Regions from separate parts of the Rossellomorea sp. GAMAL-10_SWC genome, predicted to be linked through region 3. Evidence: riboswitches for the same ligand, from Rfam matches in the RefSeq annotation. Region 3 holds a riboswitch; each other region holds the start of a gene.
The links. A riboswitch is a leader RNA that binds a small molecule or an ion and turns the genes downstream of it on or off. The one in region 3 is predicted to bind S-adenosylmethionine.
Positions count from the first base shown of each region.

Region 1 (11,190 bases), 1.8 Mb from region 3:
AATCCACTTATACAAATCGAAAGGTCATATGAGCAACAATCAATCGTACTTGAGGTAATTATTCGAACAGTCTATTCACTGCGTCAGGAATTAAATATTACTCATTATGAATTTTTTTGGTTTAAGGGATGCTGATAGTTCAAAAGACGACCTATTTCATCAATTTGGTATTATGAAGGATGATTATACGATTAAGCCTGCTTATCTCACCTTTAAAAAATTAATAAATGAATTAAGCAAGTAAAATCAATTACTTCTAAAAATTAGAATGAAGTTAGTCAATTCGTTAAGACTAAAACAACGAGAGTTTCACTTACTCTCTACTATATATATGGAGGTAATGAAATTGAGCAAAAAAAATAACCCCATCAGAAATGAAGAGCAAATGAAAATACAAGCAGACCTTAATAATCTTGATCCAGGCCATTCTGTGGATGAGCACCGTAAAATTGAAACAGCCAATATAATGTTAGCTGGAGAAGAAATCAGACAGCAAAATGAAAATCTATAAAAGAAATCCCTCAAAAAGTCATTTTGAGGGATTTCTTTGTGTAAATAAAAAGTTAGCTTATTTTTTGAGACGCAGGTAATAAGCACCGTATATAGAGGTGAAGCACCGAAGAAAGCAAGCGTTTGTCAACAGTCTGAAATCCCTCGAATGTTAATAACGACATTCCCCTTCTTATGCCCTTTTTCTACGTAACGATGTGCTTCAACAATTTGTTCAAGCGGGTACTGTCGATCAATAACAGCTTTTAATTTATCCGCTTCAATAAGTGCTTTTATATAGTTTAAATCTTCATAGTTCATATTCGCTACACCAAGTATGGTTTTTTTATTACTAATTACATTACTCCATATAGCTTGAAAATAAACTGAAAGCTTCCATACTGCACTTAATAAATAGACCCCGTCCTTGTTAAGCAATCTTTTACAATTAGGAAAGGAGCTTTTACCTACCGTATCAAAAATAATGTCATAAGTTTTCTTACTCTTAGCAAAATCTTCATTTGTATAATCAATTACTTTATTTGCCCCTAAAGCCCTTACCAATTCTAAATTTGATGTACTACATAATGCGGTAACTTCTGTACCAAAATATTTAGCTAACTGAATTGCATATGTTCCAACACTTCCTGAAGCACCATAAATAAGTACTTTTTGTCCATTTTGAATAATACTTCTCCTTAGAAAGTGTAATGCAGTAAGCGCCCCAACAGGTACAGCTGCAGCTTGCTCAAAGGACATATTTATTGGTTTTTTAGCTAGAACACCTTCTTCATGTAAAGAGATATATTCAGCATTAGCTCCAAAAGTAAATCCACTATATCCAAAAACTTGATCACCTGTTTTAAAATTTCTTACGTTTTTGCCAACTGTGACTATTTCTCCTGCAAGCTCACAACCTGGTATTTGATTTTTCGGCTTAGTGAGGCCAAACATAAGTCGTGAAGGTAGCCAATACATAAAAGGAAAATCGGAGCTTCGAAGTTTTACATCTCCTGCGGTTACAGTTGTTGCGTGTATTTTAATTAATACCTCATCATCTTTTATTTTTGGTTTTTCAACTTCTGTTGTTTGAAGAACTTCTGGTGGACCATATTTTGTACATATAATCGCTTTCATTGGTTCCTCCATTACAAACTTTAATTGAGTCATTTAAACCTATGAAAAATGATTTTTAAGTATACCTCTATGTAGAATAAAACAGTGTGAATCTAACTAAACAAAAAAGACTGAATATAGCATATGCCATATTCAGCCTTAATCATTTATTATAGACCTGCTTCAGTTTTTAAAACTTCTGCTTTATCAGTACGCTCCCAAGGAAGATCGATATCTGTACGGCCAAAGTGACCATAAGCAGCAGTTTGTTTGTAAATTGGACGACGTAGGTCAAGCATTTTAATAATTCCAGCTGGACGTAGGTCGAAGTTGTTGCGAATTACTTCAACTAATTTTTCTTCTGAAACTTTACCTGTACCAAAAGTATCAATAGCGATTGAAACTGGTTTAGCTACACCAATTGCATATGCTAATTGAACTTCAGCTTTATCAGCTAAGCCAGCAGCCACGATGTTTTTCGCAACGTAACGTGCAGCGTAAGCAGCGGAACGGTCAACTTTAGTTGCATCTTTACCAGAGAATGCGCCACCACCGTGACGAGCATATCCACCGTAAGTATCAACAATAATTTTACGACCTGTTAAACCAGCATCCCCTTGAGGTCCACCGATTACGAAACGACCTGTTGGGTTGATAAAGAATTTTGTGTTTTCATCAATTAACTCAGCTGGTACAACTGGTTTAATTACAAGTTCTTTAATATCATTTTCAATTTGAGCTTGAGTAGCTTCTGGACCATGTTGTGTTGATACAACAATTGCATCAATACGAACTGGTTTGTTGTTTTCATCATACTCAACTGTTACTTGAGTTTTACCGTCTGGACGTAAGTAAGAAACTGTTTCATTTTTTCTAACTTCAGTTAAACGGCGAGCAATTTTGTGAGATAATGAAATTGGAAGTGGCATTAATTCAGGTGTTTCATTTACAGCAAAACCGAACATTAAACCTTGGTCTCCTGCACCGATTGCTTCAATTTCTTCATCTGTCATGCTACCTTCACGAGCTTCTAAAGCTTGGTCTACACCTAGAGCGATATCTGCTGATTGCTCATCGATAGAAGTTAAAACTGCACATGTATCTGCATCAAATCCGTATTTTGCACGGTCATAACCGATTTCACGGATTGTTTCGCGAACGATTTTTGGGATATCTACATAAGTAGAAGTTGTAATTTCACCTGCAACAAGTACTAAACCTGTTGTAACTGAAGTTTCCGCTGCTACACGAGCATTCGGATCATTTGCTAAAATTGCATCAAGAATTGAATCTGAGATTTGGTCACAGATTTTATCTGGATGTCCTTCTGTAACTGATTCTGAAGTAAATAAACGACGTTGTGACATTGAGTCCCCTCCTAAATTGAATGTGACGGATCTCTTTTTTCTCAACATAAGAATAAAAAGTTTGTTCCTATTCCTATGTTTCCCATTTAAGATAAAGATAACTCAGTGTAAATTACGAAATTGCCACTGTATTTAAGTTTTGAGCAAAAAAAAAGCCTTCCTCTTATCAAATATTACATGAGGAAAGGGTTCTTGGTTATTTACCTTTCGCTCTTATCGTCCAAGACATAAAAAAAGTCTTGCATCAGGTTCAGCACCTTTCACTAAAAGTGAGGTTGCTGGGCTTCGTAGGGCCTGTATCCCTCCACCTACTCGGGATAAGAGAGTATCCGTATGAAAAGTATCATATTAAAATTTCACTTTCTTGTCAACAATTTTCATCATAACTTAAACATAATTCTACAATAACTTTATCTCTACATTCATTTCTATTTAATGGGAAATTACTAATTATTATACTTACATTTAATAAACTACTTCATTAAATAAGTAAATTTTACTCAAATTTATTTTTTAATCAAATTCATAACACATTTTGCCAACTAATAGTATACACTATTAAAATAAATGTGTTATACTATTTATCGAGATACCTACATGGCAGACAAATTATATTTAAAGGATGGTATTAGTATATGAAGACAGTTGATGTAAACTTTGAATTAAACGAATTACTTACTAGTAATCAAGTGTATAACCAACTAAGCGTTTCTGAGTTAGTTGAAAAAGTCCTAACAAGACAAGAAGGAATTTTAACGTCAACAGGAGCAGTTAGCGTTTCAACAGGCAAATATACTGGACGTTCACCTAAAGATAAATTTATTGTTCAAGAGGCATCTGTTGAAAATTTAATCGATTGGGGTTCAGTAAATCAACCAATCTCTGCTGACGTATTCGAAAAATTATATAGCAAAGTACTTAACTACTTAAAAGATCGTAACGAATTATTCTTATTTAAAGGATTTGCTGGTGCTGACACGGAGTATCGTTTACCTATCCAAGTAATTAACGAATTTGCATGGCACAACTTATTTGCTCATCAATTATTTATTCGCCCAACTGAGCAAGAGCTGCAAACTCATGAAGCAGAATTTACAATTGTTTCTGCTCCAACATTTAAAGCAGACCCAGTAGTTGATGGAACAAATTCAGAAGCATTTGTTATTGTATCATTTGAAAAGAAAATTATCTTAATTGGTGGAACGGAATATGCTGGAGAAATGAAAAAATCTATTTTCTCAATCATGAATTTCCTATTACCACAAAATAATGTTTTACCAATGCACTGTTCTGCTAACGTAGGTAGCGAAGGCGATGTAGCATTATTCTTTGGACTTTCAGGAACTGGTAAAACTACATTATCTGCAGATGCAGACCGTAAGTTAATCGGTGATGATGAGCACGGCTGGTCAGATAATGGTGTATTCAATATTGAAGGCGGTTGCTACGCTAAATGTATCAATTTAACATTTGAAAAAGAGCCACAAATTTTCTCTGCAATTAAATTTGGTACAGTGTTAGAAAATGTTGTTGTTAAATCTGATAGCCGTTTAGCTGACTATGATGATACAACTTTAACAGAAAATACTCGTGCTGCATACCCAATGCAAGCAATTCAAAATATCATTGAGCCAAGTGTTGCTGGTCATCCGCATGCAATTATCTTTTTAACAGCTGATGCATTTGGAGTATTACCTCCAATCAGTAAACTAACAAAAGAGCAAGCTATGTACCACTTCTTAAGTGGATTTACTAGTAAATTAGCAGGTACTGAGCGTGGCGTTACTTCTCCACAAGTAACATTCTCAACATGTTTCGGATCACCATTCTTACCGCTTCCAGCTGTAGAATATGCAAAAATGCTTGGTGAAAAAATTGAAAAACATAATGTAAATGTATTCTTAGTAAACACTGGTTGGACTGGTGGAGAATATGGCGTTGGTAAACGTATGAATCTTTCTTACACAAGAGCAATGGTTCACGCTGCACTTGAAGGTGATTTAAACAACATTGAAACTACACAAGATGAGTTTTTCGGTTTAGCAATTCCAACTCATGTACCTGGTGTACCTGATAGCGTATTAGTTCCTTCAACTACTTGGGAAGACAAATCAGCTTATGATCAAAAAGCTCTTGAATTAGTAACTAAATTCAAAGAAAACTTCAAAAAATTTGAAGGCTTTGATGCTAAATTAGCTGAACTTGGTGGACCTTTAAAATAATCTAATAAAGTAAAATGTAAGGGCTGTCCAATAAGTCGGGATTTATGACTTTTTGGCAGCCTTTTTTTATTTAACAACTAGATTACTCATTAAAAGGAAATTTTTTACATTTAAAGAATAAGATTAATATAATATTGAATTTGACTGAATATCATTAATACTCACCAGTTATTTTATCGGATTTAATGGAGGATTTTAATGAGATCAATAAAGTTATTAACTCTGATTTTTTCATTTACAGCAATTTTATTAACTACCTATTTTTTACTTAATACTGGTACCTCGTCTCAAAAATTAGATAAGCATGATTCACAAACATCTAAAGAAAGTGAGCCGAATATTGAATCTTTATCCAAAAGATATTTTGAAATAAAAAATTCTGACAATCAATTACTTTATGGAGTTGAATATTATTTGGTCGTATCAGTACCGGAACGTTTTAAAAACGATATAAAAAATGGTCGAATAGAAATAGAACTACCTAAAAAAGTCCAATCAATATTTGGTGTCAATATTGAAGAAATAAATCATAATGAAGTATACGAAATCATAAATAGAAGAGCCGTTTTTGATCTCAATAGTTCTATTGCTACTTCAAATATGACAATAGATCAAAAAAATTATATTAAAAATAATAATGATTTCTACACTATAAAAATATATTCTAATAAAAATAAATTAATAAAAAGCGATGTTATAAAGGTACAAAATTTTCATAAGAATTGAAAAAATTACATTAAAAAAATGAGCCGAAGATTGGCTCATTTTTTATTTTTTATCAAATATAATTAGAATCTTATTTTTCAGCAGGTCTATTTCCCATAGAAATAGAAATACGATTCCAACTGTTAATTTGATTGATTATGAATACAAGATTTACATATTCTTCTTCGCTAAAGTGTTTACTTACACGATTATATAGTTCTTCAGAAACACCTTTATTCGAAATTTGTGTAATATGCTCTGTTAACTCTAAAGCTGCTTTTTCTGCATCTGTGTAAAAATCGCAATCTCTCCATGCACTAATACAGTATAAACGTTGTTCCGTTTCTCCTATTTCCCTCGCTTCAGAAGTATGCATGTCAAGGCAAAATGCACAACCATTTATTTGTGAAGCGCGAATTTTGATAAGTTCACGAAGTTTATGGTCTATATCAGTTGCTTTAATAAACTTTTCCATTTCCATCATTATTTTAAGTGCTGCTGGTGCTAATTTTGAATAATTAATTTGTTTTTCCATTTTAATTCCCCCTAAAAAAGTTAATTCTAAAAATAATTGAATTAATTGTAGTTTTTGGAAATATATAAATTGGCGACAAAGTTAATCGCCGATTTATACCATCTATATTAAATTGTTTATTTCATTATGTCAAACTTCTTTTAACTTTGAGTTACTCCTAAAAGTAAATGTTTGACAAAGAAATAAAACATTTCTAAGATTAATTAAAAATAATCTCATTTATGAAGAAGGTGTTTTGATGCAGTATAGCGTTGGAGTTGAGTATGCACTTCATTGCCTTGTTTATTTAATTGACACTCCTGAAGATTCTCCGATTGGAATAAAGGACCTATCCTTCTTTCAAGGTGTTTCAGATACATATCTTTCAAAGATTTTTAGTAAGCTTTCTAAAGCTGGTATTGTCAGTTCAGTTCCAGGAGTTAAAGGTGGTTTTAAACTAGCTAAATCTCCAGAAGAAATTTCTTTTTGGGATGTAATTGAAGCAATTGAAGGTTCTAAGCCTATATTTCAATGTAAAAATATTAAAGATAACGGCTATCTTATTAGAGAAAAAGGTTGTACTGCAAGTGCCACCTGCACGATCAATTTAGTCATGCTCTCTGCCGAAGAAAAAATGCATGAGTATTTACGCAGTAAAACACTGTCATGGTTAAACAAAGAATTAGAAAGTGTTTTGCCTAACGAAATACGTGAAGATACTCGAAAATATTTTTCAAAGAGTAGATAAAAACCTCTCTAATTTCCTAAAAAAGGAAGTAAGAGAGGTTTTTCTTTGTTCAACCACATCAGATAACTCATATGTAACCGAGCGATTTTAGCACATTTTACTCCGCATTCACCCATTTTCTCCTATTGCATAGGCTAATTGTATATTTTCGATTAGGAGGGATTAAATGAAAATCAAATGGCTCGTTATTTTGTTTTTATTAGTTGCTTCTATTTTAGGTGCATGTTCGAAAGATAAACCTAAAGATGGTACCACAAAGGTTAGAGTTGCAGAAGTGACACATTCATTATTTTATGCACCTCAATATGTGGCCATTAGTGAAGGAATCTTCAAAAAGCATGGATTGGATGTTGAAATAACAACTACTGCTGGTGGAGATAAAACGATGACTGCTGTATTGTCAAACGGTGCAGATATAGGATTAGTTGGGCCAGAAACAACTATATATGTATACGCTCAAGGGGCAAATGACCCAGTAAAAAGCTTTGCCCAATTGACTCAAACTGATGGAACATTTCTAGTAGCTAGAAATCAAACTGTACCATTTAATTGGGATCAACTAAGAGGCAAAACATTTTTAGGTCAAAGAAAAGGTGGAATGCCACAAATGGTTGGCGAATACGTCCTAAGTAAACATGGGATCGATCCACATAAAGATTTGAACCTTATTCAGAATATTGACTTTGCAAATATCGCGAATGCATATGCTTCAGGTACTGGAGAGTATGTCCAATTATTTGAACCTACAGCAAGTATTATGGAAAAAGAAGGAAGAGGTAAAATCGTTGCTTCATTTGGCTTGGAGTCTGGAAAAGTTCCTTACACTGCTTTTATAGCAAAAGAAAGTTATTTGAAGAGGAATGCGAAAACAGCTCAAAAGTTTACAGATGCAATTTATGAAGCTGAACAATGGGTTGATACCCATTCTGCAGAAGAGATTGCAAAAAGTGTTGCACCATTCTTTAAAGATACGCCTTTAGACATTTCAGTAAAAGTTATTGATCGTTATAAGTCTCAAAATTCTTATTCAACAAATCCAATATTAGAAGAAGATGAGTGGAATAATCTTCAAAAGATTATGAAGAACTCTGGTGTATTACCAAAAGAAGTTCCACACTCAGTTTTAGTTGATACAAAATTTGCCGAAAAATCTACGGAGAAGTAGTTGGTTAACAAAATGAGTTATCTAACAGTTAATGATATTTCTCATGTATTTTCATCGAAGGAAAAGGCAATTAAAATATTGGATGGCTTAACGTTTGAAGTTGAAAAAGGTGAATTTGTATCTGTATTAGGCCCAAGTGGCTGTGGAAAAAGCACACTTTTATCGATTATTTCCTCATTGCTTACACCATATAATGGTTCAGTGAAGTTTAAAGGGAAGCCTTATGATATAAAATCGGGAGAAATTGGTTACATGCTTCAGCATGACTATTTATTCCCTTGGAAAACAATTAAAGAAAATATTTTTCTAGGTCTTCAGATTCTAGATAAGGATACCGAAGAAAATAAAAATCGAACGCTAGAATTGTTAAATGAAGTTGGATTAAAGGATTATGAAAATGCGTACCCAAGAGAATTATCAGGTGGGATGAGACAACGCGTTGCCTTAGTGAGAACTCTTTCAACAAGCCCTTCGATTGTATTATTAGATGAACCATTTTCCGCTCTAGACTATCAAAATAAAGTAAAACTTGAAGAATTAGTTTTCAACTTATTTAAGAAGTTAAATACTACTGCTATCTTAGTAACACATGACATTGAAGAAGCGGTAGCTATGTGTGATCGGGTTATTACGCTAACAAATGCGCCTACAAAAATATCAAAAATTTTCAATTTACCAGAAGAATTACGTGTTCGCTCTCCTTTTGAAACACGACACCAATCACTCTTTTCTTCTTATGTTTCTGCGATTTGGAAGGAGTTGGAGAAACGTGGATAAAGTAAATGACGAACTAAAATCCTATCACACTAGTATCGTCAAAAAAAATCGCCGTAAAAAGCTACTCATATTTTTCTTCCAACTATTAATTATTATTATCTTTTTTATAGCTTGGGAGCTTTTAAGTCATCGAAAACTAATTGACCCATTATTGTTTAGTTCACCTTCTAAGATTTACGATTTACTCATCGCAAAATTGGGAGATGGCTCCATTTACCATGATGCTATGACTACAATCACTGAAACACTCGTTGGATTTATTTTAGGCACAATTATCGGGATCATTCTAGCAATCATTCTTTGGTGGTATCCATTTGCCTCAAAAGTACTTGATCCATTTTTAGTAGTCTTTAATGCCATGCCAAAAGTCGCGCTTGGTCCAATCATCATTGTAATTTTTGGCCCCTCATATTCGTCCATAATTGCCATGGGGATCATAATAAGTTTTGTCATAACAGCGCTGGTTATTTATCAAGGCTTCTTACAGGTAGATGAAAATTATGTAAAAGTCATTAAAAGTTTTGGAGCTACAAAAACTCAAATCTTTAAAAATGTTATCTTTCCTGCTAGTATACCTACCGTCATTTCAACATTAAAAGTAAATGTCGGATTAGCTTGGGTAGGAGTGATTGTCGGAGAGTTCTTAGTTTCAAAAAACGGACTTGGCTATTTAATCGTTTATGGCTTCCAAGTATTTAATTTCACTCTTGTTCTAATGAGTGTATTAATCATAAGTGTATGTGCTGCTTTGATGTATATTATTGTTGAATATATTGAGCGAAAAACAATAAAGAAATAATTTGGTTTAATATGACTTAAAGCTCACTTACTATAGTGAGCTTTCTCTTTGTTGAAAAACAACTTTTCAATTAATTATCAAATTTTCATAAAAGGAGTAGAGTAATGTTGATTTCCATTACAGGATGCTCGCTTTCCATGGGGCGAAATTCTTTCGCCTCCTCGGCAAGCCTGTGGGGTCTCAGCCTTCCCGCTTATCCCATAGGAGTCGAGCATCCCTCGGTTCCAATCAACTTATTCATCGAAAAAAGTCTACTTTAAAAATCTAATCAAATAGCCTTTACTTAGCGTAATCTAACAGTTGTTTATTAATCAGTCTGTGGTCAATGAAAATAAAACATTAATTAAACTAATCTGTTTTTCTAAATATCAGCTCAAATATTTATAACCTCTGAAAAATGGAAACATGAAATTGCTCAAACATATTAACATTTAAAACCATCAATAGAACATCCAAAATATGATAGTTTCATTATTAAATAAAAGTTCATTTAATGTCCGTTTTCCATATTGACTATTTTATATTTCAACACTCTGAAAGCTCACTTAATATGTGTGCTTTTTTTCATGCCGTTTTATCTTCCTCATTAACCTTTTATGAGGAACCTTTTCCCCTTTTTCAGCTGTTTTACTTCCTCATGAACCCTTTATGAGGAACCTTTTCCCCTTTTTCAGCTGTCTTACTTCCTCATGAACCCTTTATGAGGAACCTTTTCCCCTTTTTCAGCTGTCTTACTTCCTCATGAACCCTTTATGAGGAACCTTTTCCCCTAATTGAGCTGTCTTACTTCCTCATGAACCCTTTATGAGGAACCTTTTTTCCTTTTTGAGCTGTTTTACTTCCTCATGAACCCCTTATGAGGAACCTAATTTCTTTTTTGCGCTATCTTACATCCTCATGAAACTATAAAAAAAGCTCACCTTATAAAAGTGAGCTTTTTTTAGTATTCAAGTAACTTAAACTTTGTGAAAATACTTCGTCACGCATGATAAAACTAAATCGGCGATCTTTTTTTATGTTTGGTGGAAATTCGTCTAACAATACTGGGCCGTTTGTTTCAAAATAGTGCTTTTGTGTTAAAAGTTCTCCTATTTCGGCAAAATAAATATTTTTTATAATAATTTTATCCTTACCTGTAACTCGGTATTGCCCTAAATAATTAATTTTAGATACATTTCCACCTGTTTCTTCTAAAACTTCACGTTTTGCTGCTTCTTCAGGTGACTCGCCTTCCTCGACTTTTCCACCTGGGAATTCGTATCCTCTTCTTTGATGGTCTGTGAGTAAC
Region 1 covers NZ_CP144911.1:3,485,952-3,497,141, forward strand. Annotated here, with positions in the region: gene V5E38_RS17240 (hypothetical protein) at 347-511, shown strand; gene V5E38_RS17245 (NAD(P)-dependent alcohol dehydrogenase) at 637-1,626, opposite strand; gene metK (methionine adenosyltransferase) at 1,776-2,972, opposite strand; SAM riboswitch class I at 3,183-3,296, opposite strand; gene pckA (phosphoenolpyruvate carboxykinase (ATP)) at 3,608-5,194, shown strand; gene V5E38_RS17260 (hypothetical protein) at 5,393-5,920, shown strand; gene V5E38_RS17265 (carboxymuconolactone decarboxylase family protein) at 5,991-6,434, opposite strand; gene V5E38_RS17270 (RrF2 family transcriptional regulator) at 6,673-7,161, shown strand; gene V5E38_RS17275 (ABC transporter substrate-binding protein) at 7,334-8,326, shown strand; gene V5E38_RS17280 (ABC transporter ATP-binding protein) at 8,339-9,103, shown strand; gene V5E38_RS17285 (ABC transporter permease) at 9,096-9,902, shown strand; gene ytkD (RNA deprotection pyrophosphohydrolase) at 10,824-11,190, opposite strand, start outside.
Region 1: linked by a shared signal. The riboswitch ahead of metK (methionine adenosyltransferase) and the one ahead of V5E38_RS08275 (bifunctional homocysteine S-methyltransferase/methylenetetrahydrofolate reductase) in region 3 are both predicted to bind S-adenosylmethionine.

Region 2 (11,190 bases), 1.0 Mb from region 3:
GTAGCCATTCTTTGTTGCAATTCTTTTTGATCTTCTCCACCAAACTTAACAAAAAAGTCGCCATACGGTAACGGTGGATTTAAATCTTCACTCTCACCTTCGAACGTTCCGAAATTCCATTCTTTTAAGCCTTTTAATCTTGTATATGGCAATTCCGTCACAATCTCCAGCGTATCGCTCGCTCTTTCTGATGTAGAACAATAGGCATGATCGAAAATAATATTTTGTTCTTTAAAGTACTTTGCAGCAGCCTCTGCCTGTTTAATTCCTAATTCTGTAAGTGGAGAATCACACGAGCCTTGAATTTTCCTTCTACTATTAAATAGTGTTTGTCCATGTCTCATTAGATACAAAGTCTTTTTCATTCGTATCCCCCTTTTCTAATCTAAAAAAATAAGTTTCGGGTAACAGATTTTGTTTCAAAATTAGAGATTAACTTACAATCTAATATTATCAATATTATATTTTTAATCGTTAGCATATTCCTCTTAAATGATTGCCTATTACTCTTAATTTCAAGTAAAAGATTTGAAAAAAAATAGAAAAACAAAAAAAAACGAACACAAAAAGGCCCAAACCCTTGTTATACTTCGGTTTGAACCTTTTCAATTTCAAAGCAATAATTGCAAATTAAGACGCTGTTGTTGTACTATATTTTTCTTCCAAAGTCTTCTTTAAGAATAAAGCTACTTCAAGCATTCCGTACTTTCCAGATTTTGCTTCGGCATCAGAATTATAGTTTGTGTTTGTATTGATATCGTAAGTATAAATTTCACCTTCAGCATTTCGGATAAATTCGATTCCGGCAACTTGAATACTATTTTTAACTAGAACTTCTTTATATTTCTCTAAAATTTCGTCGTCAAAACCTTCAACAATTTCGAACTTAGGTTTCTCTTCGACTTCTTCACCTACTGGGCAGAATAAATCACCAATTTGGCATGCATCCGCTGGGCATAGTTCAAACCCTTCCGAAGTATCTACTTTAACAGCATAAACAAAGTTTCCGCCAACAAACTCGCAACGAGTGATGTAGCTTTCAGGTGATTTGATGTATTCTTGAATCAGTGTAATACCATCGACCGGTTCTTCAAAAGTCGGTCCATCGACATAAGCTTTTAAAGCATCAACACTATGGAATAACTGGACGCCTAGCCCTTTACCAGCGCGATTATGCTTCGTAATAAATGACTGTCCTTCAAAGCTATTAGCTGCTTTAAGAATGTTTTCTTTACCAACAGCTGCAATCGTTTTTGGCGTTTTAACACCATATTTGTTTAACTCTAAATATTGTAAAACCTTACTAACTTCTAGCTTCAAGGCATTCGTGCCATTTAACACCGTACGACCATGTGCTTCAAGCCAAGCTAATACTTGCCCAGTAAATTCCGCTGCGAAACGATGATCACGTGTATGAGAAGAAGCACTCATTCTGCTATAAAAGATCCCTTCTGGTGGTTCAGTTGATAAATCTACCGTACCTTCGTCTAGATGCCATTCCTCATAAGGAACTCCAAGCTCCTCTAATCTTTTTGTTAAATGCACAGTCCACTCACTATTTTCATGAATTACGTATACTTTGCTCATCTTTAAATCCCCTTTCTAGCTTTTTATTAAACTACGTTTTTGTTCTACTAATGGCATAACTTGCTTTGAAAAGCGTTCCATTTCCTCTAGTTGAGGTGAAAATTGTAATAATAATAAGTCTAAGCCAGCTTCTTCAAATTGTAAAATTCGGTCTGCAATTTGCTCTGGTGTTCCTACTAGTTTTGGTCTAAGACCACGATTAGAAACTGAGTAATCTTGTAATTGTATTTGTTGCTCTAATTGTGATTTTGTCGTGAAGTCTTTAAAACCAGCATATCCGCTTGAATCTTTCACTGTTGTAATTTTTTCTAGCTCAGCCAAAGCCTCTTCTTCTGTATCTCTACAAATAACATAAGCAGCCATACCGAAAGAACTTAAAGGTGCATTACCAGTTTGTTCACGGCGTACTTTCATATCTGTTACTTTCTGATTAATTTCTTCAATTGTTCCACCGTGCATCACATATGCGTCACATTTTTCAACGATTGTTTGCTTACCTTTTTCACTTTCACCACCTGCATAAAGAATCGGGTTTGGTCTTTGGACAGGTTTTGGAGCAAGTTTCGTATCCTTTAAGTCGTAAAATTTCCCTGAATAATTGAACGTTTCTTCTGTCCATAAGCCTTTTAGGACATCAATAAACTCCTCTGTACGAGCATAACGCTCATCATGTTCTGTAAAAATACCGCCATATTGACGAGCCTCTTCTGCCCACCATGCAGAAACGACGTTTAGCGTAAAACGACCGTTACTGATTTGATCGATATTAGCAGCCATTTTTGCTGTTACTGCAGGATTATGAAAACCTGGACGAATCGCAGTCATAATTTCGATTTTTTCCGTTACTGCAGCAAGTGCTGCTGCTGTTGACCAAGCTTCAAGTGAATCATGCTCTGGACCTTTAATATCGTTTAAATATAATTCAGCAATTAAAGTAGTCGAATATCCCCATCTTTCAGCTGATTGAATGACCGCTTTAGCATATTCAAATGTTGATGGCATGCTTTCGTCATCCACATTACGTAACCATCCTCCAAAAATCGGTAACCAAAAACCATATTTCATTTCTATTCTCTCCTTCATCCTCAAAATTGTCTAGTTTTCGCATTGGTTAAGTTGGATTTATATATAGTGGAATTCAGTTTTTGTTTAACCTTCCGCGAAATAAATAAAAAAAGAAAAAAGCCTCTTTCATTCAGAAAGAGGCATCGGAAACAATTGTTTTCGACTTATCTATCAGAATGATTTCATTCTGCAGGAAGTGGCACCGTTCCTAAATAAGGAGGTTGCCGGACGTCATAGGGCCTGATCCCTCGGTCACTCTCGATAAGTTTGAATTATGTAATTTCTTTAACTGAATCATAAATCCTAGTAAACACATTGTCAATAAGGGAATTCAAACATTTTATTAAGATAGCGCTTTGATCGTTGTATTTATTAGAAAAAATAAAGTTTTATAATTATTTAATTGACATTAAATCGAATTTAATACATAGTACCAGTTCCCTTTAGTTTCACTTCTGATTTTACTCGAAATTCAAGTTTCGGATAAATTTCTTCCCACTTATATATTTCTTTTTTTGTCACTCCGTATTTTGCTTGATAGTTTAAGCCAAGTCCAAGTGGATCAACATTTAATTCCTGTAGACGTACTAGAAATTTTTTTGTTCTTGAGCTCAAAATGATTGATGCTTTTTTCTCATACTCTTTCAATTCTCTATTTTGATGTAATGATTTTTTAGATTCTTCAATAAATCCTTTTACCTTTATATGAACGTCTACATATGGCTTTTTACTTTTAGGGACAACGATTTTCATGTCAGATTTCGTATTTCCAGCACTTACATAAAATTGATTTTTTCCTTTTCCAACATTAATTAATGTTGTTTTTTTTGGATTTAATAGCTCATTAAGTAATCTTGTTTCATCGCGATTTAATACTGCTTTAAATTTTGTTCCTTTAAAAACGGCGGAAGTATTAATTTTAAAGGAACTATCGAACGGTTCAATAATAGGTAAATATGGATCTATACCGTTTTCCTTCAATCGCATATAATAATCATTAAGTATCTCTGCCATAACGTATGGTGACCTATTTGATTCTTCATTAAAAGCTAACACAACAGCGTTACCCGCTAATCTCTCTGATTTGACCTTCCATGATAAAGTTTCTTTTGCAGAAGGTTCTCCTACAGCTACATAAGCAACGCCTTGAATATCTGGCCGTTTAATAAACCACTTCATCAAATCTATTTGGTTTTCAACTAGTAGCTCTTTATCGATAAGGATTACCCTACAATGAGCAAAATCTAATTTTTTATCTACTAAAGATTGGATTATTCTAATTGCCTCAGAAACTGAAGTTGATTTTTGAGAGATAATTTGAAAATCTGACTTACCTGCTCCAACCTGTGCTGAAGGGATTGCTAATTTCACTGACACAAGGTAGACCCCATTTTCATCTGTTTGGTCGATTCCTATCCCTACGACAAAAAAACGTTTATCAACATCAAGTAATTGGCAACCAGACATAAAACTTAATTCCATAATTAACAACAACGTTAAAATACGTTTCATGCTCTTTGCCTCCGAGATAAGAAAAAAATCAAAAATACTAATATAACTTCAGCTGGAAAACGGATATTTTGCCATATTTTAATCAGATCAAATAATTCTCTTTCGTTCATAATCATCTGCAGTATCATCGTAACGACTCCAAAAAATAGTAAGATCATAAACCCATAATATTTCCTTTTTTTAGCAGGTTTCAAATTATAATTAAAAAACATTCCTTCAAATAGTTTTAAACCAACATGCCATGTTAATATGCCAAATAGAAATGACAATAAAAGGAATATATAAAGCATCAAATATAGCACTCTTTCGATAAACCCATATTCCATTCTTAGAGAATCAGTTATAAAGATCCAAGGAAACACTACTTCATTGACTCCTTTTACACCTAAAAAAGCAATTGGGACGAAAAATGTAAAACTAATTACCACTAATCCGATTAAAGGCAAAACCCAAAGAAATTTTACAACCTTTTTAGTATCAAGATAACGATTGAGGATTGCTAAATTTATATACCCTGTGAAAAAATAAGTAGCAGCAGTAATAGAGCTATAACTAGGCATTTGCCAAAAGTAGTGGAGAATTCTTTTAATATGGACGAAATAAAAATATTTGCTTGACATAGCTTTATAAACGATAAAAAAAACAATTGGAGTAGCAACAAGAACCATTATTTCAATAACGTTTAGTATTGATTTTGTATGAGTATTTGCTCCAAATATAACAATAACTAGAAAAAAAGCTAAAACGTATTTCATATTTAACTCAGGAGTTAAGTACAGTACAGTTATATAAGTAAATGAAATTAAAACAAATGCTCCTGCAGCCAACCACATAATGCCTAAAAATGCTAAGTAAGTGTTTTTAATAAATGAGGGTAGCCGATTGGTAAAAATTTCAGGCAATCCTTTATTAGGAAATTTACTTATTCCGATCGTAAACAAATAAATAAAAATTCCGCCAATTAAAATACTTAACACCATAGATATAAGAGACCCATTAAATCGTTCGCCAATTAAAACCATTGGTACATTGATAATAATGTTCAACATCATTGTTAACAGTACAGTATTGTAAAAGTGACGAGTCAACTAGCTTTGCCCCTCCTTTGGGTTCTCACTTATCGTTTCAACTTTATCGGAAGATCCCCATTCAATCGCTAAAAAAGGAGTCCCAAAGCTTCGCTTATTAGCTAAATAACAGATAAGTAGAAGCATACCTCCGACTAATCCAACCATTCCAAATAGAGTTGCTAATATAATCAGTGGGTATCTAATACATCGAATTGAGAAACTCATTGAACTGATTGGGATCGTAAAATTAGAAATGGCAACAAATGCTGTAATAATAATCATGATGGAACTTACAAGTTGTGCTTGCTGTGCGGCTTGTCCAAGGATAAGTCCACCGACAGTCGTAGCTGTTGGACCAATTACTCTTGGTAGTCTAATACTAGCTTCCACTAACATTTCAACAGCTAACATCATAAATAGCACTTCAAAAATTGATGGATAAGGAACTCCTGCCCTACTACCTGCAATCGTCAAAGTAAGTTGTGACCTTAATATTTCCGGGTTATACGAAGTAATTGCAATATAAAAAGCAGGTAACACCAATGTTATAAAAAGGGCAATATATCTTATTGATTGCAAAAGTTTTTTTATCCAGAATGAATGATATAAGTCATCCATTGAAGATATAAAATCAAAAAATACAGTAGGGGTACTCAAAGTAAATGGCGTTCCATCCATAACAATAGCAACCTTTCCTTGGGCAAGATTTAAAACAGTTCGATCAGGTCTTTCTGTTATCATCATTGTAGGAAATAAATGAATCTTTTTATCAGAAAGTTTACTTTCTAATTGACCAACTGCTTGTATTACATCCACCTTTACCCTCTTAAGACGACTTTTTAATTCATCAATTACCTTTTTATCTGCATAATTAGAATCATAAAGTATTGCTATATTTGTTTTTGTGATTGTTCCAACTGTTTGATACTCAATGCTTAATTTATTGGAAGGATATCTTTTACGAATTATCGCTATATTTGTACTGAGGTCATGTGAAAAAGCTTTTTGTGGCCCTTGAACTGATGTTTCTACTGAAGCTTCTTCTGATTGAGTATTCATAGTACGAATTGCATTAAAAGAATAAATCCCATTCGAGATGAAAATTAATACGTTACCAGAAATAATATATTCACCTAAATACCTTTTGTTTTGAATCGACTCACAATTAGATAGGGAGAGTAAGTGTAACAGAAATTTACTTTCTTTATCACAAAGCATAAGTGGTTGGATGATATCAGTTTTAATTTTATCTGCGTCACATAAATCTTGAAGATAAATTAAACAGATTTGCTGTTCGTAATATTCAAAAGAATGGACAACTAAATCTTTTGATGCCTCAAATTCTTGTTTAAGCGCATTTATTACTGCAAGTTGACTTCTCATCTTATGCTTCCCTCCTTTTATTTCTTTTCATATTTTTTTAGTATGTCAACTTAATGTCTATCCATTCTTTTCAAATTCCTGTTTTTCCCTTTTCTATTAACATTTTAATTAGATATAAAGTTGCATTTTGACAAATGAAGCCTTTATCAGAATGAATTAGTTGATTTCGGATTCTCGCTGTTTTCCTTACTCATGAACTGAGTTACTAATTTTCAGATTCTTGCTGTTTTCCTTACTCATGAACCATTTATTTATGTGATCGCTCATCTTAGTAGTTTGAATAAGGTACGGTGATAAAATCACTACATTTATGATTTCTGCTTCTTTACTTACTCATAAACCCTTGATGAGTTACTACATTTCGGATTTCTGCTTCTTTACTACTCATGAACCCTCTATGAGTTACTATATTTCGAATTCTTGCTTTTTTACTTACTCATGAACCATTTATGAATTATTATTACATTTCGAATTCTGGTTTTTTCCTTACTCATGAACCCCAATTAAACGAAAAAACCCAACAAATCGTTGGGTTAGTTACATTACTTATAAATTATTAATACCATTTGCAGTCCGAACTCCTGCTTCAATTGCCCCTTGCATCCACCCAGGAGTAGATGATGCATGTGAACCCCCAAAATGAATTCTTCCTTCTGGAGAACTAATATAGGGACCGAGCTCTTTTTGTTGATTCGGTTTATACATAACAAATGCACCACCGGATAATGAAAATTGTGTCCAGCTCTGCGAATAACCTACTAAAAATTCTTTATAAACCACATCACCAAAAATGGTTGAAAGATTAGCTAATGCTTTATCAATACGTGTATTGTTATTCATATCAATGGCATATGTGAGTAATTCTATAGCATTTTTTCCTTTTTCATTTGGAGCGACTGGATAATTTAATATGTCCGGATTCATCTCGTAATTTTTTACATTTGTTAATATATTATTGACGTAAATTAAATCATTTGGGCGTACTATTAATAAATTGATTTACTTTTAAATTAAATTTTTTTATCTATGCAAATGTTAAATGGTGGAATGAAGGGATACGCATTGCTCGAAGTTCAGTATACTGGTTATTAAGAAATGGTTCTCTCTTTGTATAAATTCTTCCCCCAATTCTGCGATTAGCCTCGATAATCGTAACTTGATGCCCGGCTTCTTTCAAAAGTGATGCACTAACTAAACCAGATATACCTCCACCAATTATGGTAACTCTCTTTGGTGAATTTGTTTTAGCTAATCCATTTTGAATGATCTCAAGCATTTCCTCCATTGAAAGGGCTTCTCGAACCAAAGGATACCACCTCATCTTGAAAAAAGATTATCTTATAAACACTATTCGATTTCAAGAAGATGTAGAATTCAAACAAATATTTTGTATATATATCTAAGAAAAAAAGTGAATCTAAAACCTATCCATTTAGCTGTTTTAATAAGTAACACAATGTATAGCTTCCTAAGTAAACGCCTATTAGCTCATTTAAATAAATAGTATAAAATACTCAAAAGGTTCAATAATAATTTTTGTACCTACCTCTTTATAAGGAGTTTAGTATGAATTTATTTGAGAAGGGAAGTAAATTTATAATGGGAGTATTAAGTGGAAATCCACAAAATGAACCTTTACATTATGGAGAAGTCTATGGTCTATGGAGTCACCTATCGGTTACTAAAGCAGGTGTAGATACTTACCAAGTTTATATTAACCATACAGGTGATGAAGAGCTAAAAGCATTTTTAAAACAAGTAATTGAAAGTTCTATGAAACCTGCAATTAAAGAAATTGAAGAAGTACTTCTACATAATGATATTGCAGTCCCTCCTACTCCATCAGAACGACCAGAAGCAGATTTGGAACAAATTCCAGCTGGAGCTAGATTTCAAGATGCTCAAATCGCTTACATGGTTGCTGCTGGAATAGCAGCTGGAGTTACTGCTGATGCATCATTAATGAGCCAATCAATTCGTGAAGACATTGGTACGATGTTTGCTAGTTTTGGTGCAAAAAAAGCGAAAGATGGTGCGGCACTACTACAAATCATGAAAACAAAAGGTTGGTTAGTCCCACCGCCACTTCACTTTGAAACAAAGCAACAACAACATTAAAAAAATTGTCCACCTATAATATTAGGTGGACTTTTTTAGTTTATTGGTGCAATCTTATTGCAATTTGGTTGTTATATTATGAATGAAGTCATATTTTCTAGTCAAGGGATGAGTGCACAGCTTGCCTAGGACTTGCTTGATACAGATGGTCCACACTCATATCAGCACCTACACATTTTTTCAATATTTTTCATTTGCTAAGAAAGGTAATTACCAATCAATTCTTTCTCCATCTCTAAAAAATTCTCCATTAGGTCCATCATTTCCAATTGTCGCTAACCAAATAATAGACTTGGCAGCTTGCTCAGGAGTTCTTGGGGCAGATGGTCCACCCATATCAGTACTTACCCATCCCGGATCGACGGCATTTATTTTGATGTCTCCTTTGATTTCTGCAGCTAGCAATCTTGTCAAACCATTTAGAGCAAGTTTCGATAGCTTATAAGCTCCTACTTCTGGATATGCCATTTCACTCATCGCTCCATATTCTGAAGAAACATTAATAATTCTTCCATAACCTTGTTTTTCCATAATAGGAATAAAGGTACGAATCACATGGTATGCCCCGAAAAAGTTGGTTGTCATCGTTTTCTCGAGAATTGTAGGTTCCATTTTTAATAAGTCTTTATCTTCATGAAAAATCACACCGGCATTATTAATCAATACATCTAATCTTCCATACTCCTTATTAACAATAGTTGCGGCGTTTTTGATACTTTCTTGATTGTATACATTCATCTCTATAAAGGAAACGTCTAGATTGAAATCATTAAATTTCTGAGCTATTTTTTCTCCCTTTTTAGGATCACGGCTTGTTAAAATCACCTTAAAACCATTCAAAGCCAATTGTTGGACTAGCTCATATCCAATCCCCCGATTTCCGCCAGTTACTAGTGCAATTCTTTTTTCAAGTAACATACAGCTCCTCCTTGTATCGTTATTCAATTTAATACCCATTAAAAAGGTTAGTCTCCCTTATAAGTAGAGTTGTTTAGTTGAATTATATAAATAATTTCTAAATAGAATACTTACCAAACCTAGTATCAATGATAAAATTCCCACTAATATGACATATCGTGTACCTAGCTCCGTTATAAATGCCCCACCTACAGCTGTACCGATCGTTGTTCCTATGTTACAAGCAGACAAAAATAAACCGTTAGCAAAATCTGGGGCCTCGGGTGCTGATGATGTAATCCAATATTGATTGATATTACCTCCAATACCAGCTAAAATCCCCCATGCTAATGTAATAAACAAAACAGGTACAGTAAAACCACCTGTTAAGAATAAAATAATATAAACGCCCCCTAATAAAAATGGATAGATGACTACATATTTACTCGCATTTTTCGTAAGTAATTTTCCTGCTACTACGTTGCCTATAATATTAGCACTACCAAATATGAAAAATATTAAACTAATAAGTTTCGGTGACATATTGGTAACTGTTTTTAAATACTCAGCAAAATAACTATATACTCCAAATACCGCTGAATTTAATAAAATTACCCCTACGATTGAAAGCAATGTAATTGATTTTTTTAAAACGCTTAATTGCCTTCCGTAAGAAAGTCTTTCCTTTACAGGCATCGATGGTACAAAGAGTAATGTAGCAATGAATACAATTGCATTAACAAAAGCAAAGAACGCCATTGCTAGTTGCAAATTACCTGCACTTGCAATAAAACTTACGATTGGTACACCTACAACCATCCCTGCAGAAACCCCAATAAATACTTTAGAGACAGCTTTTGTAGCTTCATCTTTACTTACTGAAGCAGCAGATACTGTAAAAGCTAATGAACAATAGATAGGATGAAAAAATGCTGGTATTAAACGAGCTAGCAAAAGAACGTTAAAACTACTTGTAAATATTGATACTATATTCCCCACTAAAAAAATACTAAGAACAAGTAACATCACTTTCTTGCGATCTATCCCGGAAAATAATAGTGGCATCGTTGGTCCAGCTATTGCAACAGCAAGTGCAAATAGACTCACTAACAACCCAGCTTGAGATACACTAACATTGTATTGCACAGCAATGTCAGGTAATATACCAATAACCCCCATTTCAGTGTTTAAAATGCCGAAAACACCAAACGTCAATATAAATATAAGTAAGTAATTATTTCTCACTCTAATCCTCCTTCATTAAACTTTTAAAAGTTAAAACACTCTATCATGAATGAATATCGAGAGTGTTTACATATTTACATTTTAAAAGTCACAATTCACTTGATGCCCAGTCTTCTTACTGTTTGATTTCACTCTTTGTAATCTATTCTAGCGTACACTTTTCATATAGCAATTGCTTATATCTTATAAACAGATATGCTTGATAGGCATGACGAGTTTATATATACTGGTATCATTATTGAGGGGGAATGATGCATGGAACTAAGAGTATTGCGATATTTTCTTACTGTAGCAAGAGAAGGAAGTATTACGG
Region 2 covers NZ_CP144911.1:674,407-685,596, reverse strand. Annotated here, with positions in the region: gene V5E38_RS03340 (histidine phosphatase family protein) at 1-365, opposite strand, end outside; gene V5E38_RS03335 (ATP-grasp domain-containing protein) at 631-1,587, opposite strand; gene V5E38_RS03330 (LLM class oxidoreductase) at 1,603-2,652, opposite strand; SAM riboswitch class I at 2,814-2,920, opposite strand; gene V5E38_RS03325 (Ger(x)C family spore germination protein) at 3,073-4,164, opposite strand; gene V5E38_RS03320 (SLC5/6 family protein) at 4,161-5,252, opposite strand; gene V5E38_RS03315 (spore germination protein) at 5,253-6,617, opposite strand; gene V5E38_RS03310 (FAD-dependent oxidoreductase) at 7,164-7,541, opposite strand; gene V5E38_RS03305 (FAD-dependent oxidoreductase) at 7,642-7,923, opposite strand; gene V5E38_RS03300 (YvdQ family spore coat protein) at 8,184-8,735, shown strand; gene V5E38_RS03295 (SDR family oxidoreductase) at 8,946-9,653, opposite strand; gene V5E38_RS03290 (MFS transporter) at 9,711-10,883, opposite strand; gene V5E38_RS03285 (LysR family transcriptional regulator) at 11,133-11,190, shown strand, end outside.
Region 2: linked by a shared signal. The riboswitch ahead of V5E38_RS03330 (LLM class oxidoreductase) and the one ahead of V5E38_RS08275 (bifunctional homocysteine S-methyltransferase/methylenetetrahydrofolate reductase) in region 3 are both predicted to bind S-adenosylmethionine.

Region 3 (11,190 bases):
AATCCCAATACAAGCAGCTTTAACATTTCTCATATCTTGACAAGTTTCAACTAATAAAACATCTACTCCACCATTAATTAAGCCAGTTGCTTGTCGATTATATGCAGTAATTAATTCTTCAAAAGTCACACCACCTGTAACACTGATTGCTTTTGTTGTTGGACCCATCGCTCCTGCTACGTATACATCTTTACCCGATGCCACAACTGCTTGCTTTGCAATCCTTGTTGCAATTTCATTTAATTCAATATCTAAATGCTGTAAATTATAATCGGATAAAACAATATTCGTTGCTCCAAATGTGTTCGTTTCGATAATGTCAGACCCAGCAAATATATATTCCTCGTGAATTTCTTGAATAACATCCGGTCTTGTAACAACTAAATATTCATTACAACCTTCGTATTCTTCACCCCCAAAGTCTTCTGCTGTTAAATTTCTTTGCTGGATCATCGTTCCCATTGCTCCATCAAGAAGTAATATTTTTTCTTTTAATGCTACATCTAAAGTTTTCATAGTTGAATCTCCTCTTTATTGCTGCTTTTAGTAAATTGAATTAAGTCCTCTGTTATTTCATACTTCAAAAATGGAGTGATAAAATAAATGCCGTTAAATTTATCCTTAACATAATCAATAAGCTCTTTTGCAATTTTTTTCCCTTCATCAACTGCTCTCTCTGGTTCCACTGATGAAATTCTGTTTCTTACCTCTTCAGATAAAGTAATTCCTGGAACTTCGTAATGGATAAAATCAGCATTCTTCTTACTAACTAATGGCATAATTCCGATAAAAATTGGCTGTTTAATATGACGAGTTGCCTCATATAACTTATCAATCGTTTCAAAATCATAAATAGGCTGCGTTAAAAAATAATCCGCTCCCGCCTCGACCTTTTTTTCAAGTCTTTTAATTGCCGCATCAAATTTTCGAACATTCGGGTTAAAAGCTGCAGCGACAGAAAATCTCGTTCCATTTCCTAAGCTTTTACCGGAATAAAGTCTACCTTCATTCATTTCTTTAATCATTCGAATTAGTTCAAGTGATGCTACATCATATACTGAAGTTGCACCTGGAAAATCTCCTACCCTTGCTGGATCGCCTGTAATAGCAAGAACTTCATTTAATCCTAAAGTGGATAGCCCCATTAAATGAGATTGAAGTCCAATCATATTACGATCTCTACAAGTTAAATGCGTCAAGACTGGTACATCCAATCTTTGAAGTAGTGATGCCATTGCCACATTCGAAATTCTAGGTGAAGCTAGTGGATTATCTGCTAGCGTAATTGCGTCAACCCCTGCGCTATGTAATGCTTTCGCTCCCTCAAAAAACTTTCTAGTTTGTAATGTTTTTGGTGGATCTAGTTCTGCAATGATCGTCGTTCTCTTTTTTGCCTTTTCTGCAATAGTTTCATTCTTTTGTTCTTCTTGCTTAGGGATTGTAATTTTAATTGTTCTGTTTTTCACTTCTTTTTTTGTAACAGGCTGTAAAGTATCAATCTTACTTCGTAAAGCAGCGATATGCGCTGGTGTTGTACCACAACATCCACCGATTAGTCTTACACCTTGTTCAATAAATGGTTTTGCCATATCTTCAAAATATTCTGGATTCGATTTGTATACGTATTTTCCCTCATTGTATAGAGGTAATCCTGAATTAGGAAATGCCGATAAGTAACCATTCGTTGGTAATGAAACAGTATTTAATGACTCCAACATATGTAGTGGTCCTAGATGACAATTGATTCCGACTACATCTGCACCCAAATCGATTAAATTAGGAAGTATTTTTTCGATATATTGGCCACTTTGCATGACGCCAATTTCTTGTAGTGTTACTTGTGCAATAATTGGTAAATCTGTTCTTCCTCTTAATAGATTTAAAGCATCATATAATTCATTTTCATCATAAAATGTTTCAAGCATGATCCCATCTACGCCTTCTTCTAGTAACGCTGAAGCTTGCTCAAGCAGCATCATTTCACGTTCTAAAGGTGTCGTAAAAGTTGAACCTACATATTTCATTCCACCTATACCACCGATTACTAAAGCTCTTCCTTTTGATGCCGCTCTAGCATTTCTAACAGCCATTTGATTAATTTGCTTAACCAGCTTTTCCAAACCATATTGTCTCAGTTTTCCAGCATTAGCACCGTACGAATTTGTTTGAATCACTTCTGCGCCAGCATCTATATATTGTTCATGTATATGAATGATTCGATCACGCTCAGTAATATTAAGTTCTTCAAAACAGCTGTGAAGTCCACCAGAATACAAAAGTGTTCCCATTGCACCGTCACCTAAAACAATTCCATCTTTTAACTTTTCCAATAAGCCCATTCAATCACTTCCCGTTTAGATAAAATAAAAAACGTCATTCTCTCAAAAAAATGAGAGAATGACGTTTAAGTACAGATTACGCCTTATCTCTCATGTTTTAAACATGCTGGATTTAGCACTTTTTAGCTTTCGCTAAAGTTGCCGGGTTTCAAAGGGCCAGTCCCTCCACCACTCTCGATAAGGATTATTTAGTTATGTTCAATATAAAACAGTTTACTATATTTATATGATAAAGAAAAGACATTTATGGAAAGATTTCCAAAAATAAATTTATTTTGTTTACATAATAGTATTATTTAACTATTTTTATAGTGTGCTAGTGCTAATAGCGGATAAATTTCATTATAGCTATGATAGTGAATATAAAACTGACCAGGTAATCCTAATCCAGTTGGATAAGTTAATGCTTTATTTGATAATTCACTTTGAGTAGTTAAAAATTTAATCCCTTTTCTAATTATTTCATCTTCTTTATTACGAATTGAAAGTAAAGTATCGACTGCCCACGCTGTTTGACTAGGAGTGCTAAATTTTAAAGCAACATATTTATTTTTAACAGGTGAAAGACCCGATTCTCCCCAACCTCCGTCTTCATTTTGAATACTAACTAACCATTCCTCAGCTTTTTTAATTGCCTCATGATTTTTAGGTATTCCAACGGCTCTGAGCCCAGTAATCGCTGCCCAAGTCCCATAAATATAACAAATCCCCCATCTACCATACCAACTACCATTTGATTTTTGATTTTTTAAAAGCCAATTAACCGACTTTTTCACAATCGGATCATCGTTTGAAATCGTCGTATAGTTTCCAATAAATTCTAAAATACGTCCAGTTAAATCTGCAGTTGAAGGATCGATGATTGCATCTTTTGCATTTTCAATTGGTAAAAATGTTAACCATTTATTTGTAACATTTTTTTCGAAAGCTCCCCAACCACCATCATCATTTTGAAGTCCAAGTAAAAAATGAACTCCCCTTAACCAACTTTCATGAATTGTGGACTGATCCAAAGAACTTCTAGTTAACGCCCTTAAAACTGCACCAGTATCATCATTATCTGGGATAAAAGAATTAACATCAGAGAAGCCCCAACCACCAGGACTTAAATTTTTAGCATGAACCTTCCAGTCACCATACATATTTTGCTGTTTCTTAATTAGGTAGTTTGTGGATTTCGAAACAATCGGATCACTTACGTGGTAACCAGCTTCTTGAATTGCATATGACAATAATGCAGTATCCCAAACTTTTGATGGCGAATTTTCAATATGAAGACCTGCTTCAGTATCGGCTGCATATGAAAGAAGTCCTTGTAGCGCATTTTGAATGACAGATGAAGTAGATTCATAGCCTAAAGCCATTAAAGCATAAATCATATAAAACGTAGAAGTAGCATAGCTGTAAAAAGTTCCATTAGTTTCAATACGATCCAGAATAAATCTCTCAGCCTTTTCATATCCTTTCTGGTGAAAATAGAGAGGATACGAAGCTAGCTTCTTACCTTCCTCAAGTAAAAATTGATAAAAACTCCCTCGCTCCTCGTAAAACCATTCTACCTCACTAGTTTCCAAAAGATGATCGATAGTTAGATCATCATCCAATTTCACTTTAAATCGCTTATTTATACAAAGAATCATTGGAACTAAATGAACTCTAGCATAATTACTTAAATCAAATAAACTTAACGGCATTTTATCTGGTAGCAAAAAATAACTCATTGGAAAGTAAAATAATTTAGGATACTCAATTAAACCATGAGTGGCTAGAATCATTTTTAACATAAAATGCGTTTTTTTAATACCACCGTTTTCACGAATAAATTTTTCAGCTTTCTTCATACTTGAATGTTCTTTTGTATACTTTTTTGAGAGTAATAAAGCTATGTAAGCTTGTACTGTAGCATTTAAGTTTCCATCTTTTTCATCCTCGTATAATTTCCATGCTCCATTCGGATGTTGAAGATTGATAATCCGATCAATAATCCCATCAATGACCTTTTGATTTTTGTATTCAAGATCATTCATTAATAAAATCATAAAACTATCCGTTATTAATGAACCTTCAAAACAATATTCCCAAGAACCATTTTCATCTTGTTTTGCTCTAAGACGTTTGATCCGCTCTTCAATATTTCGTAAAACAATATTTTCGAGGTCCATTTTACCACCTCAGTTCAATTTTTTTCATCCTGATGGTATTTTTCCATTCTTGTTGAATGCTCAATTTCAATTTCTTCAAGTTCATCAATTTCTTCTGATTCCTCGATTTCTATTTTTTTACTAAAATAAACAATTGAAATTATAAAAGCTAAAAGGCTAAAAGGTAAAACAATTATTTTAAACCCAAACCAAGTAAATGAATGTAAAATATGAAAATAGCTACCTAGTAACAAGCAATAAATGAGTAATAACAGGTCGATAACAATAACACCGCAAAATGATTTTACTATTTTTATTAAAAAAGGATTCAACTAGATCACACTCCATTACTAATCTATGATTTAAATGTGAAATAATGAATTATTCTGTGTAATTAGTACCTGTTAATTGGAAAAACAACAAATTTTAGTGGGAATTTCAAACTTTTATTCTAAAGTATTTAAATTGAAAATCTATTAAATGTCTAATCAGAAACTATTAAAACTGAATATAGTGAGTGTATTGATAGTAAGGAGGGTTTTTAGTATGGCAGTAGAATTTGAAGATTTCAAAGCTTTAAAAGAAGAAATTCAAGAGGTGCTTGCGGCAGCTAATCAAGATGGTCCAATCAATTTTAATTTTTTCAACATTGAAATTAAAGAGAATCGCATCCAAGTCGAACAAAGAGCTGAAGGCGGAGGACAAATTAATCGAAATGTTGGAATGAACGCAAATCAAGGCGGACAAAATGCTAGAGACAATAGCCAAACAGCAAATGAACGTTCGCAATTTGCAGATGGAAATGGTCGAAGCGGTATTGCTGGAAGAAATAACGATGAATTAGGCGGACAGCAAGGAATTAAAATCAGAGACAGCAAAATCAAAAGAAGCAAAATCAGAACAGATTCCGAACACAACGAAAGCGCTGGGACTGAAGAAGCAAACGGCGAACAATTCCAATTGCCAAGATTAAATAGACTGAATAGAACAGAATAAATGACTTACCCACTTACAGACTCATATTTTTAAAGCGTGGACAAGCTATGCTAAGATTTAAATAGAAGATGCCTCATCATGATTGAGAATGTTGATCTTGAAATCTATTTGCAATTATGTTCACTCTAGTTCATTTTAACTTGACGAAAAATGAGTAGATCTAATAAAAAACCCACGAGGAAAATTCCTAGTGGGTTCACTTCATTTTTGACTTAAAACTCCGGTAAATTACTCAAATTATTCTCTGCTATACCATCCGGTTCACTTCTGAGGATATCACGACCATACTTATGGATTACATCTACATGTGCTAAATTTCCATTTTTTGCTTCCTGTAAAGCTTGAAGATAATTTAGTTCACGATTCAAACTTGTTCTAAAACCAATTAAATCACCATCTTCATTTTTACGAACAGCAACAATATGTTCCTTGTCCTGATTTACTGATTCCTCTACCATCATTTGTTCGTCATCACTTTGATTTCTATACATTTCATATGCTTCTTCAAATCGATCTTGCGTCACTTTTGCATCCTCCTTTTATCATTAGTTTTGCCAATGTAAGAGGATGTAAAACTAATTAGTCCCAGATGAAGGATAAACTACTTCAACTTATAAAGCATTAATTAGTTTTAACTTACTTTTTACTTAATCGATTTTGAAAAAAAATGCAATTGTAGCAGAAAACAGTGCAATTATTATTGTCGTCATCATAATTTTTTAATAGAATCTATTTATCACCAAAGATTCTATTATTTACACTTATTAACAAAGCCTCATAAAAATCTTTTTTAGATGGAATATATATAGTTGTATCTATGTACTGTTTCATATTTTTATTTTTATAATTCAGTAATGTATAACCTTCCTTATGAGTGCACCCAGCGATTACTATCTTTTATTAATTATAGTTTTTTAAAATGTTCTATAAAATCTTCAAGAAACTCATTATACAAATTCGATAAACCTCTTGTTTCTAAATAGATTAGCCAAAAATCAAGTTCAAACAATTGCATCTGTTTATCCTTCAGTGGGATTATTTTCAAATCCCCATTTAATACCATTGGAGAATTCTTTAGTGTAAAGTCGTGAAGATATATAATTGCATCACTTTCTTTTACTAGCTTAAAAAGCATGCTAGTCCTATTTGAACTTATTATCACTTGCTCTGGATTTATTTTCGTAAATTTTAAAATCTGGTTATAGTCAGATGTTTCATAAGTTACTAATTTAGTATTTTTTAGATCACTTGGAGTTACAAAGTCTGATGTATAAAAGGGTGAGTTTTTCCCAACTGCTATACATATATGTCCTTTGTAAATGTGCTTATAAGAAATATTATTAGCTTTTTTCAATTCATCAACAGATGCAGAGATAAGCGCAAAATCATAATCTTCCTGATTAAAATTCTCAATAATCTTTGTAGGATTTTGTTCGACTAATTCAAAGGTTAAATCTTTATTTTCTAGATTAAGCTTTACCAAAGAATCTTGAAGTATATAAAAAAAAGCAGGTGCAATTTTTACTTTTAAATGCCTTTGATAACTGTTTTTATATATGCTCAGTTTTTTATTCATTTCATTTATAGTTTTTAGAACTGAATTTGCTGTTGAAATCACTATTTCACCTTCAAAAGTTGGCGTAATACTTTTTTTGGATCGATTAAAAATTTTTATTCCAAGCTCGTTTTCAAGTTGGGTAATAGACTGACTCAAACCTGGAGTAGATATAAATAGTTTTTCTGCTGCTTTTGTAATCGACTTTTCAATTTCGACAGTGACAATATGCTCCATTTGTTCAAAATTCATATTTATCCTCCGCAAATAATTTTTTAAAAGTTCAATATGTAGGTATCTGCACTTTTCTTTCTTTTTCTGATAATAAATCCGGATCATCATCGTAATCTATGTTGACACTAAAGTTATTCATATTTGAATTCCCCAAAGATGTTTATTTATTATTAGGATATCATATTATCCAACTGCTAGTTCAATTATCAACCATAAGTAAAATAGAGGATGATCCATTAAAGATCATCCTCCATTTGTTGTTGAACTAATGCAAGAATAAGTTCAACGACATGATTAAATATTCGAAAGAGATGTTAATTGAACTATCGATAAATAACATGGACTAAAAACAATCCTCAAAGTTTTACCAAATTACCAAATAAAAGTAATTTAATCTCGACTAATGACTTAATACTATCTATTCTATGATTATGTTCAATTTCATCATATGACCATGAATCTCTTATAATATGAATTGCTTTCATACCCGTATCTAAAGCAGGTACAATATCACTTCTAAGAGAGTTCCCTATCATTACTGGATTACTTAATTTTTCATTTAACTCGAGATAGGTATTTATATCTTTTTTACTTGTAATAAATACGTTGTCAAAATGTTGTACTAAGCCAGTCTCCATTACTCGCTTAGTTTGAACGTCTTTTTCACCTAAAGTCAATATAGTCATACTTGCTACATCTTTATGATTTGATAATTCTTCTATTATAAATGTGTCACTTTGCAGTGGAATATTTACTTTAAATATCGTTTTTGCTAATGATTGTAATTGATCATTAACAATACTTGAGATCTCTATATTAAATCGTGTTGCCAATAAATCTAAAGTAGATTCCCACGCATAAGGATATCGAGCTTTACTGAAACCCATATCTTTTATTAGTTCCAAATCAATTTTATTAAAAACTTCTTTAATGTCATTTATTACTACTTTTTCATCTAGCGCTTGATATACTAGATTCGCACATAAATCTACATTATGCCGAAATGCGGCTTGGGTTTGAATTAATGTATCGTCTAAATCAAAAACTAAATCATATTTCATAATTAATTTATCTCACTTTCCAACTGAACCATATTGTTATTAATTTTCACATACGCCTATTGATTCGGCTTTTCTAATTATATATGCTAATTTGCAAAGTGTCCTTAATTTATTCTTAAAATAATATAAAAGTAAACCTTAAGTTTGTTTTGCTAATATACTGTAAAAATTTATTTAGATTCTTTTAGCTATTATTCTTTTTAGTAAAAAAGAGGAAGATCCTTAGATCATCCTCTGTTTGTTACTCTATTAATATAAATAATTAATAACAAAGTAAAATACATTCATTGTAATATTATGTATTTTAGAACTAGTCCCAATCATTAAATATGACTTCAATTATTGTTTTAAGGTTCCAGTAAGCTATTTGATTTAATTCTGCACTATTCAATTCATTCTCGCTTTATAGTAAGAGCGGTTCATTCAGCTCACTTGTACTCAACATTATATAAAATGGACTAAACTCTTCTTTTATTTGAGGAACACTGAATCACACTCTTTTAAATTGCTTACCATCAGTTTTGGGAGGTTCATTTTGTTTTTTATAGAAGCCAGTTATACCAAACTCATTCCTCATTCAAATGATAAGTTACCTGCACAACCCCAGAAGAAAACGTTTTTGTATTCATCATGATTAAATTCTTTCTCTCTTTTATGTCAACAAACAAAGGTTTTCCTTCACCCAATATAACGGGATGAATTGATAATCTAAATTCATCAACTAGCCCTAAATTTATAAATGATGTAATAAGGCTTGATCCTCCATACAACCAGATGTCTTTGCCTGGTTTTTCCTTCAATTTATTTACTTCTTCAATTATATTTTCATTTATAAATGTTGCATTATTTTCATCTGTTGATTGAGTTCGGGAAAACACATATTTTTCCTTGCTATGTACTAAATTCCACATTTCTTTATCAGATTCAGAGTCGTCTATATTTGGAATATAATTTCCCCACAAATCATAGCTTTTTCGGCCATATAAAATCGTATCAATTTGATTCAAGAAATTTGTGAATTCCATTTCAGGATCCATTATGCACCAATCAATTTCTCCGTTTTTCCCTTCTATAAAACCATCTAATGTAACCGCTAAATCTAAAATTATTTTTCTTTGTTTTATGCTATTTGACAAAACTGTTCCTCCTAATTCGTTTAGACATTTTATTAAACAGTACTTCTCACTATTAACGAATATTTGTTCTTGTTTTGATTATAGCAAGCATGCTTGGTGCTATCAAATTTCGGTATTTTGGTTTAAACAGACTAAAAACCTCATGATTTTTAATTTTAGAATGTGTATTCTAAGTTTATTTGCACTTTGTTTTTTTATTTGCAGTTTCGAAATTTTTATTTGCAGTTGCCACAATTTTAATTGTAGTTTTGTGATTTTTAATTGCACTTTTGCCAGATTAAATTGCAGTTTCTATATTTTTAATTGCACTTCGACCTTTATTTGCACCCCGGGAGCTCTTATTTGCAGTATGGAAGCCTTATTTGAACTGTCACAAGTTTTATTTGCAGTCTTACATCTCTTATTTGCACTTCGACCTTTATTTGCAGCGCGTGAGCCCTTATTTGCAATATTACAAATTGTATTTGCAGTCTCACATCTCTTATTGCACCTCGACCTTTTTTGCAGCTCAGGCTCTCTTATTTGCAAATCAACCTTTATCTACACCCTGCCCATAAAAAAACAAAAAAACTCGCAAACAACAAAGTTTACGAGTTTCACATTTTACATTTTTAACAACTTAACCTTCTCAACAAGAAAGTTTAAAATAACATGTGCAGCGATTCTACTTGTCATATCACGGAAGTCGATTGTTGGGTCAAGTTCAACGATGTCCATTCCATAAACTTTAGGATGTGATGCTAAATAACAGATGCCATCTAATAGAGTTTGACTGTCCATTCCTCCAGGTCCAATTGCAGGGCAACCAGGAGCATAGGCTTGGTCTAGTACGTCCATATCTAGGCTAATGTAAATTGCATCTACTTTGTCTACTAAATGGTTGATGCTCTCTTTAATAATGTTTGAGATTCCTAATTCGCGAACATCACGCATTGAATAGATTGTTACTCCGTTATTAACACCGAATTCAGTGTACGGTGCACTATTTGAAAAATTTCTGATTCCAATTTGAACTAAGTGTTCACCTTTTAGAATGCCTTCGTCAATTAAGCTACGGAAAGGGGTACCGTTTGAACGGCCACCATCTTCAGTATTTCTTAAGTCATGATGAGCATCAAATTGGATAACTCCTACTGTTCCGCGTTCTTTTGCAAAAGCTGAAATGCTTGGAAAGCTAATTCCGTGATCCCCACCTAAAATAATTGGCATCGTTTCTTTGTATTGGCCTAGCAATTCAGAGATTGTCGATTTAATACGATTTCTAGACTCTTCAAAATCAGTCACATGCATCGTAATATCACCAAAATCTGTAACCTTGTAATCTTTTAAATCAATTTGGTCTTCGATATGATAAGTACTGTAGCTACTTAGCATTTTTCGAATTGAAGCAGGTGCAAAGCTTGCACCTGAATGACTAATTGATGTTTTAGATAATGGTACACCGATAATTGAGAAATTTGATGCTTCTGTTCCATTCCATGTAGAGATGATTTCATTTGCTTTTGTTACTTTTGAATCAATGAAAATGGCATCTCCTGCTTTTTTAAGATGTGATAGCGACATCGTGTTCACCCCTACTTACTACTAATTTACCATTCTTAAATACTGATTCTACATGATTTACACCAAAATGGTAAGGTACATAAGTATAGTTTGGTACATTCCAAATTACGACATCTGCCCTACGACCAATTAGTAATTTACCAGCTTGATCTCCACGATTAATCG
Region 3 covers NZ_CP144911.1:1,684,772-1,695,961, reverse strand. Annotated here, with positions in the region: gene metH (methionine synthase) at 1-516, opposite strand, end outside; gene V5E38_RS08275 (bifunctional homocysteine S-methyltransferase/methylenetetrahydrofolate reductase) at 513-2,339, opposite strand; SAM riboswitch class I at 2,420-2,523, opposite strand; gene V5E38_RS08270 (terpene cyclase/mutase family protein) at 2,636-4,501, opposite strand; gene V5E38_RS08265 (hypothetical protein) at 4,516-4,812, opposite strand; gene V5E38_RS08260 (hypothetical protein) at 5,027-5,476, shown strand; gene V5E38_RS08255 (DUF3892 domain-containing protein) at 5,689-5,937, opposite strand; gene V5E38_RS08250 (LysR family transcriptional regulator) at 6,381-7,283, opposite strand; gene V5E38_RS08245 (HAD family hydrolase) at 7,622-8,326, opposite strand; gene V5E38_RS08240 (dihydrofolate reductase family protein) at 8,893-9,462, opposite strand; gene hutG (agmatinase family protein) at 10,066-11,025, opposite strand; gene hutI (imidazolonepropionase) at 11,006-11,190, opposite strand, start outside.